Regions from separate parts of the Salinicoccus sp. RF5 genome, predicted to be linked through region 2. Evidence: predicted binding sites of a transcription regulator. Region 2 holds the regulator's gene; the other holds the start of a gene.
What was found. The regulator CtsR, encoded in region 2, represses protease genes until heat stress. The targets are predictions, from matches to a motif close to ATGGTCAATAAAGGTCAAACA.

Region 1: clpP (ATP-dependent Clp endopeptidase proteolytic subunit ClpP) is a predicted target of CtsR. The motif match lies at 3,221-3,241, and genes of this name have one in related genera.

What each region holds. Positions count from the first base shown of each region.
Region 1 covers NZ_JAJGRC010000001.1:1,173,914-1,178,508, forward strand. Annotated here, with positions in the region: gene gap (type I glyceraldehyde-3-phosphate dehydrogenase) at 1-341, opposite strand, end outside; gene LLU09_RS06105 (sugar-binding transcriptional regulator) at 376-1,395, opposite strand; gene LLU09_RS06110 (glutaredoxin family protein) at 1,514-1,774, opposite strand; gene LLU09_RS06115 (threonine/serine exporter family protein) at 1,777-2,229, opposite strand; gene LLU09_RS06120 (threonine/serine exporter family protein) at 2,242-3,072, opposite strand; tRNA gene LLU09_RS06125 (tRNA-Arg) at 3,046-3,117, opposite strand; gene clpP (ATP-dependent Clp endopeptidase proteolytic subunit ClpP) at 3,297-3,890, shown strand; gene LLU09_RS06135 (TIGR01777 family oxidoreductase) at 4,006-4,595, shown strand, end outside.
Region 2 covers NZ_JAJGRC010000002.1:56,128-60,722, reverse strand. Annotated here, with positions in the region: gene LLU09_RS07305 (ATP-dependent Clp protease ATP-binding subunit) at 1-1,014, opposite strand, end outside; gene LLU09_RS07300 (protein arginine kinase) at 1,016-2,080, opposite strand; gene LLU09_RS07295 (UvrB/UvrC motif-containing protein) at 2,034-2,552, opposite strand; gene LLU09_RS07290 (CtsR family transcriptional regulator) at 2,557-3,024, opposite strand; gene LLU09_RS07285 (NupC/NupG family nucleoside CNT transporter) at 3,231-4,442, shown strand; gene LLU09_RS07280 (metallophosphoesterase) at 4,575-4,595, shown strand, end outside.

The DNA of each region.
Region 1 (4,595 bases), on a different contig from region 2:
GCGCCTGCATCAAGGTGTTTTCTTGCATCTTCTTCATTGGTGAAGAAACCAGTACATTCCAGGACGATATCGATATCGAGATCTCCCCAAGGAAGTTCTGCAGGATCTTTTCTATTGAAGGATTTGATTTCCTTGCCATTGATTTTGAATCCACCGTCAATCTGCTCAACTTCACCTTCGAAGCGTCCTTGAGTGGAATCATATTTGAAGAGGTGCGCGAGAAAATCGTCATCTGTAAGGTCGTTTACTGCCACCACTTCCATATCGTCATAGTTCAGAATTTCCCTTGCTGCCAATCTTCCGATGCGTCCGAATCCATTAATTGCTACTCTAACCATAATTTATGTCCTCCTTGATTTCATATATCATTATTATTTAACTGTCCAATAAAAATTCTGCGATGCTCTCATCAATAAAAAGCACGGTATTCCTGGGTGCCATCTTCATGTAGGCTCTGACCGCCTCTTTCTTGCTGCTGCCGCCAGCTACGGCCAGAATGGCCTTCTTGCTTTCCAGATCTTCGAGCTGGAGGCCGATTGTTTTGACTTTTCGGACGATGTCCCCCTCTTTGTCGAAATAATAGCCGAAGGTTTCACCCACTGCGCCGCTATCCTTCAACCCGGCGAGCGTCTCGTCGTCCACATTGCGCCGCTTGGCCATCGTAAAGGCTTCTCCGATGCCATGGATGACATAGTGCGATTGCCTGTTCAGTTCAGCGATTTCCTTTACGGATGGCTCGGCCTTCAACGATTCAAGTGCACTTTCACCGACGTTGTCCGGGGCATAAAGCACCTTGTGTTCACCACCGGTTGCTGAAGCCAGCCGGCTCGCTATCGAGTTCGCCTGGTTGCCCAGTTCCTCACCAAGTCCGCCACGTGCCGGAACGAACAGCAGCTTTTCATCTGCGGGGTGCAGGTACTTCCCGACATTGGCCATCGTAGAGCCGCCCGTCACGGAAATGACTGCACCATCGAAGAGCATCTTCTGGAATTCCTCGGCCATGAGCTTCGCCAATTCCTGCTGAAGTTCAGGACTTTCGTCTGCATCACCACGGATGATGAAGAAATCCTGCAGCCCATATTTGTCCCTGAGTCTGCGCGCAAGATCGGTTCTTCTGTCCAGCGTGGTCATGTAGGGGGATAAATCCCGCAATACTTCAATACCCGATTGGGAGATGGATATGCCTTTTTTATCTATATCTATCAACCCCAGGGCATAAAGCGAATCCACTTCTTTCCTTAAAACTCTTTCCGTCATGTTCAATTTCCTCGAAAGTGTCCGGCGCCCTATCGGCTGATGGGCTTCAATCTGCTTGAGTATGCTGGAGCGCTTCTGCAATTCCAGGACAACTTCCGGGGCGATGCGTTTCTGGATGTCCAACAGTTTCTGCCACATGAGACTCAACACCTCTCGTCAAAGTGAGACGTATTACGTCCCACCAGGGACAAAAAATAATTACATCATTTAATATATCATAAATATTAAAGAATGCAATTATTTCTATTGCGTTATTCTATTCTTTACCCACAATATCCTTAAGATAATCATAGACGTATACAAAATCTATGATGCCCTCCTGGATGACCTGCCCTTCGTGCATGAGTACAGGGACCCGGATCATATACTCCTCCTGGAGTGCATCATCCTGATCGATGTCGATGCTCCGCATCTTTACATCACTGTATCTGAGTTCCGACAGGGCAAGCTTTATCTGCTCTATCCCTTCGTCGCATAAAGAACACCGTTCCCTCGTATAATATGTCAGTTCAAGCACATTTATACCTCTTCTCTCTTCAATTTCCTTCTGATCGTCTGCAGAACCTGGTCGGCCATCTCGGTACTGATGATGCCCATGGCGATGGCAAGCGAAATCAGTGCAGCTTCGAATCCATACTCCAAAGCGGTCATATATTCATTCAATACTACGTGGCGCATCGCATCATATGCCAATCCACCAGGGACAAGCGGAATGATTCCACATGTGATGAACAGGATGATCGGCATCTTCTTGCGCCTCGAATTCAGGATGGCGATGGCGGAGAGTGTCAGTGCGCCCAGAAAGGAAGCAAGGACAAGATCCGTCCCCCCCTCCCTGAACAGATAGAAGACGATCCAGCCGAAAGCGCCCGTCGCCCCGCAGCTGACAAGTGCATTCCTCGGCGCATTGAAGAGCACACCGAAGCTGGCGGATGCAAAAAAACTGAGTACAAATTGATAGAAATAGACCAACTCCATCCCCTCCTATGCCAGCATGAATACAAGGCCGACGCCCGCACCGATGGCAATTGCCGTCAGACCGGCTTCAGCGCCTTTCATGATGCCTGCCATCAGATGGCCACGAATCATCTCCCTGATGGCATTCGTGATGAGCACGCCCGGCACGAGTGGCATGACGCTGGCGATGATGATGGTATCAAGCATGAAGCCATAGTCGAGATTGACAAGGATGACTGCCACCGTTGCTATGTACAGCGCTGCGAAGAATTCCGTGAAGAACTGGACCCGCGTATAGCGCTGGATGCCTTCCATCAGGAAGACACCCCCGGCGCCCCCTATGAAGGCGGCCGGAATATCCCTTGCGACCCCGTCGAACAGCAGCAGGAACATGATGCCTATGACCCCGCCCGAGAGGACCAGCAGCCACAGCGGGAAGAATCGTGTATTATGTATCTTTTCCATTCCTCTGATCGCCTGCTTCAGGGGCAGCCCGTCGGAAATCCTCCTGGACAGCTCGTTGACGACCATGACCTTCTCCAGATTGTTGGACCGTTCCTCGATACGCAGCGTCTGGGTCAGCGCATAATCGTTCAGGGAAAAAATAATGACCGTGGGAGTGACGAAAACCTGGGCATTTTCAATACCATAGTTCGAAGCGATGCGCAGCATCGTATCTTCAATACGGTATGTTTCAGCTCCACTCTCCAACAGCATCTTTCCACAATTGATCGCAATGTAGAACACATCGCGCACAAAATCTTCGCCAAGGACTTCATCTGGAGCTTCTATAACCTCAAGTTCGCCACTCACACGGCCCACCTCGATTGACACCCCCGGAGAGAATCGAACTCCCATCTCAAGAACCGGAATCTTACGTGTTATCCATTACACCACGGGGGTATGTTAAAATCATATTTATATTTCTTAATAAAGCATATACAAGTATAGCAATAATTTCAAATGAATTAAAGACTTAATTTTACTCTTTATAGCAGATGTTTTTCTTTTGACCTTATTTGACTAATGTGGTATAAATGAATTAGTGAATGACAGCAATCATATTTCCAGGAGGTAATACAATGAACTTAATACCTACAGTAATTGAACAGACCAACCGCGGAGAACGTGCCTATGATATCTATTCAAGACTGCTGAAGGACAGGATCATCATGATCGGTACAGGCATCGACGATAACGTAGCGAACTCCGTCGTCAGCCAGCTGCTCTTCCTGCAGGCACAGGATCCGGAAAAGGATATATTCCTCTACATCAATTCCCCGGGCGGCAGTGTGACTGCCGGCATGGCGATCTATGACACGATCCAGCACATCAAACCGGATGTACAGACGATCTGCCTCGGCATGGCGGCATCCATGGGCTCATTCCTACTCGCTGCAGGCACGAAAGGCAAAAGGTTCGCACTGCCTAATGCTGAAGTCATGATCCACCAGCCACTCGGCGGGGCACAGGGTCAGGCGACAGAAATAGAAATCGCAGCCAAGCATATACTGAGGACACGCGAGAAACTCAACAAAATCCTTGCCGAGCGCACCGACCAGCCTCTGGACAAGATTGAAAGGGACACGGACCGCGACTTCTTCATGACAGCGGAAGAAGCTAAGGAATACGGCCTCGTGGACGAAGTGATGGAGCCTGAAAAGCTTAAAGGCTGATCCATTCCATAAGGAAAGCGCTGGGAGAAAAATTCTCCCAGCGCTTTCTTTTTTGGTTGATTTCTGATTATACATATACTTTAAAGGCTATAATGACACTAAGGAGCGTGATGATATGAATATATTGATAACAGGCGGTTCAGGTTTTGTCGGTTCCAGGCTGACGGATATATTGAGGCAGGAGCAGGACCACGTCTATATACTCAGCCGCAGTGACCGCAATTCGGACCACCCTTTCGTCCATTATATAAAGTATGACCCGGATCGGCCTGAAGATGATTCATGGATGGAGAATATGCCGCTCAAGGTGGATGCCATCTACAATCTGGCCGGCGCTTCGCTTCAGGAGAAATGGAGCGATGAGCACAAGGAGGAGATATTCGATTCCAGAGTGACCGTCACCCGCATGCTCAGGCGCTGGGTGGAACAGGCGGACATCACCCCGAAAGTACTCGTCAATGCCAGTGCCATCGGCTATTATCCTGTAAGCAAAAGTGTCCGTTATACTGAAGCGGATCAGTTTGCGCCCCATGATTTCCTCTCCAGGGTGATCGTCGCCTGGGAAGGCGAAGCGGAGAAGTTCGAAGACTTGGGCGTCCGTGTCGTATGTGCACGTTTCGGCCTTATTCTGGACGCCGAGGAAGGGGCATTGCCGAAGATGAGCATCCCCTACAGGCTGGGGGCCGGCGGGCCTCTGGGAAGTGG
Region 2 (4,595 bases):
CTGTACAGGCTGGAAACGGCGCTCCAGTGCCGCATCCTTTTCGATGTGCTTGCGATATTCATCAAGTGTCGTCGCCCCGATGCACTGCAGCTCGCCGCGTGCAAGTGCAGGCTTCAGGATATTGGAGGCATCGATTGCACCTTCGGCGCCGCCGGCCCCGATCAGTGTATGCAGCTCATCGATGAACAGCACGACGTTGCCGGCCTTATGGATCTCCTCCATTACCTTCTTCATGCGTTCCTCGAATTCACCACGATACTTCGTGCCTGCCACGACGGTCCCCATGTCGAGTGACATGACGCGCTTGTCCTTCAGGGTTTCCGGCACTTCGTTTTTAATGATCGCCTGTGCAAGGCCTTCGGCAATCGCCGTCTTGCCGACACCGGGTTCACCAATCAGGACCGGGTTGTTCTTCGTCCTTCTGCTCAGCACCTCGATCACACGGGTGATCTCCTTGGATCTGCCGATGACCGGGTCGAGCATTTCATCACGGGCAATCTGCGTAAGGTCGCGGGCCAGTGAATCCAGGGTTGGTGTATTGTGGTCCTTCTTCATGCCGTCCTTCTGCTGGAATGACTCAGGGTTGCCGAGCATCTTGATGACTGCGGCACGGGCCTTCGTGATGTTCAGGTCGAGGTTCGACAGCACACGTGCGGCCACGCCTTCGCTTTCCCTGATCAGGCCGAGCAGGAGATGCTCCGTGCCCACGAAGTTATGGTGGAGCTTGCGCGCTTCATCCATTGAGAGTTCAATGACCTTCTTCGCCCTCGGCGTGTAGTGGATGGAGGAAGAAGGTTCGCTGCCTTCGTTGATCAGGTTGAACACTTCCTCCTTCACTTTCTCTTCAGTGATATTGAAGGATTCGAGGACCTTCGCGGCAATACCTTCGTTTTCCTTTACGAGCCCAAGCAGCAGGTGCTCGGTTCCGATGTTCGAATGCTTGAGGTTGATTGCTTCTTCCTGTGCATAGGCCAGCACTTTTTGCGCTCTTTCAGTCAGTCTGCCAAATAACATATTATTCCCCTCCTAGTAGTTGTCTCATCAAAGCCGCACGCTCTTCTTCAACAGCATGCTCCAAGGACGTGATCTCTATATCTTTTTCATTCAGGCGCATCTTGACGAATGCTGGCTGAATAAGTTGAATCCATTTCTGGAACTGGAAACCTTCCAGTTCAATCAAGCTGAGGTCGGTGCCGAGCTTCAGATCACTCAGACACTTCGCTGCTTCTTTCAATGGCATCCTGTAGGCGTGCTTCAGGAGGCCATAGGAGCGGTAGACCGAATCCTTCACTTCGAGAAGATGTTCACTTTCAAGCCATGAGCGCATCTCCATCTCTTCTTCAACAATGCGTTCCTTCAGTTCGTCAAGGTTGTTGATGATCTCCTCTTCCGTCTGCCCGAGTGTCAGCTGGTTCGACAGCTGGTATATATGTCCGAGCGGGACGGATCCTTCTCCATATATACCTCTTAATGTGAAACCGAAACGACTCAGATTTGCAGACAGCGGCTGAATGCGGCTGCCGAAGGTGAGTGCCGGCAGATGAAGCATCACAGAGGCACGCAGCCCGGTGCCGACATTCGTCGGACAGGCGGTGAGGTAGCCATACTTTTCGTCAAATGCATAATCGACTTCCGACTCCAGCATATCATCGATCGCATCCGCTTTTCTATAAAGGTCCATCATCGGGAGGCCGACCCCCATCGCCTGGATGCGCAGGTGATCCTCTTCATTGACCATGATGGAAACGGATTCGTCCTCATTAATATAACTGAGCAGCCCCTGCTTCGTAAACAATGGGCTCACCAGATGCTTTTCGACCAGCAGCGCCTTGTCCTCGAACTGGAGGCCTGCCATCTCTACACGCCGGTAGTCTGTGAGCGTCTCCTCCAGCTTCTCGAGCACCGGCGCAATGGCCTCATTTCCCTTCATCATGTATGGGAAGGGTAGGTGACTCACGTTACGGGCAAGCCTCACCCGCGCAGACATTTCGACCGGCAGCTCCTCTGATTCCTGCATCCACGGGCTGATGTGATCATATCCCATCATCATCACCTGCCTGTTCCAGCGCCTTGATTTCATCACGCACCACCGCCGCCTCCTCGAACTCCTGCGCTTCGACGAGCTTTGCCAGTTCACCCTTCAGCTGTTCGAGCTTCTTCTTCGTCTTCAGTTGGGCACGCGCCTTCACAGGCACCTTCCCGACATGCTCCGACTGGTGGGCCTGCACCCGGCTGATGATGTCGGCTGCCTGACTGCCGAAGGTGGTATAGCAGTCGGGACATCCGAATTTCCCCATCTGTACGATGGTGTTGATGGTGGATCCACATGTCGCACACTGCTTCGGACGCCGTTTTGTCTGCTGCAGGGATGGGTGCTCGGACAGTGATTTGAGCAGCTTCTGTATATTGAAGCTGTCGTCCGGATAACTGAAGTCATTCTCGAATGAGGCATTGGCACACTGCTCGCACAGGAACTTTTCGGTCTTTTCGAAGCCATTGCCCTTTGAGATATGGATGGTTGCCTCTCTTTCGTTGCATGATTCACATTTCATCTCATCACTCCTCTGTGTAGAGAATGACATCTATCACCCTCGTCAGTATATTCGCACGGAGGCGGTCACGGTATGGCAGATCGAGCATGAGAGATTCCCTCTCCAGGACTGCATCTATGATTTTCGCTTCCTTCATTGTAATCACTTCGTTCTCCATCAGCGACTGTACGATGTGCTTTGCATTCTGCTGAGAGATGCCGTCGCCGATCAGCTGCTTCAGGCGTGCCAGATAATCGGATTTTGAGTGGGCCTCCACCTTGGTGATCCGGATGTATCCGCCGCCGCCCCTCTTACTTTCCACGGTGTAGCCATGTTCATTGGTGAAACGGGTCTTTATCACATAGTTCAGCTGCGAGGGGACACAGTCGAATTTCTCTGCGATATGCGCGCGTTTTATTTCCACAACTTCACCGCCGGATTCTTCAATCAGCTGTTTGAGGTATTGTTCGATTATATCCGACATGTTGCGCATTACATCACCCCTTTTGACCTTCTTTGACTAAATTATATCTCCTATAGTCAAATATGGCAAACGTAAAGTTTTCTGTATTTCCCCTTTATTTTTGTAAACGTTTGCATTATAATGAATCGGGATGATTTTGTCACATGATTACATATACAGACAATAACGCCATGCTATATAATGAATACAACTTAATCTTTTATGGGGTGAAATTCTTGAATATTCTTATGGGTATCATCGGGATCGCATTCACTTTCTTCCTCGCATGGCTTGTGAGCAGCAACCGCAAACTTGCCTTCAAAAAATGGAAGAACATTCTGATCCTTCTCGGTCTACAACTGCTTTTTGCTTTCATACTTCTTTCCACAGGCGCCGGCCAGGCCGTCATCGAATTCCTGGCAGCCGGATTCAACACGCTGCTCGGCTTTGCCGCTGAAGGTGTCGGGTTCGTCATGGGCGACCTGACGACACTCGGAGACGGTTCTCCGGCAGATGTCTTCTTCTTCAATGTACTGCTGCCGATCATCGTCATTTCGGCACTAATCGGTATCCTGCAGTTCACCAAACTGCTGCCGCTGATCATCCGCGGACTCGGCTTCCTGCTGACCAAAGTCACAGGCATGGGCTATCTTGAGTCCTACAACGGTGCGGCATCCATGATCCTCGGCCAGTCGGAGGTCTTCATTTCACTGAAGAACCAGCTGCCACATCTGCCGAAGCACCGGCTCTATACGCTTTCCGCACAGGCGATGAGTTCCGTATCCCTGTCCATCGTCGGTGCCTACATGACAATGCTCGAACCGCAGTATGTCGTTACGGCGATCGTACTCAACCTGTTCGGTACATATGTCATCGTCCACATCATCAATCCGTATGAAGTGACGGATGCTGAAGATGCAGCCGATGTCGATGACAATCCGGATGCAGGAAAATCATTCTTCCAGATACTCGGGGACTACATCATGGATGGTGCAAAAGTCGCCATGACCGTTGCAGCGATGCTGATCGGTTATATCGCGCTCATCGCCATCCTGAACGAAGCATTCCTGCTCATTCCTGGAATGGAGATCACATTCCAGGATGTCCTCGGCTACATCTTCATGCCGATCGCATTCCTCATCGGGATCCCTTGGGCTGAAGCCCAGCAGGCAGGCAGCCTGATGGCGACGAAGCTGATTACGAATGAATTCGTCGCCATGCTCGACTATACGGGAATGGCGGACGAATTCAGCCGCAAATCCCAGGCGATGATTTCCGTATTCCTGGTATCATTCGCCAACTTCTCAAGCATCGGCATCATCGCAGGTTCCGTCAAAGGCCTGCATGACGACAGCGGCAACAAGGTGGCCCACTTCGGCCTGAAGCTCGTATACGGTGCTTCCCTGGTCAGTGTGCTCACTGCAGCAGTCGTCGGATTCTTCGCTTAAAATTGATACTGTATATGTAGAAAGACAGGCCTTCCGGCCTGTCTTTTTTGTATGCTCGGGGACGGTTTGATTGACTTCATCCCGGGGTGTACATGATACTTCTTGATAAATCGACCATACGGAGAGATCAATATGAGAATAGGCATCATTTCC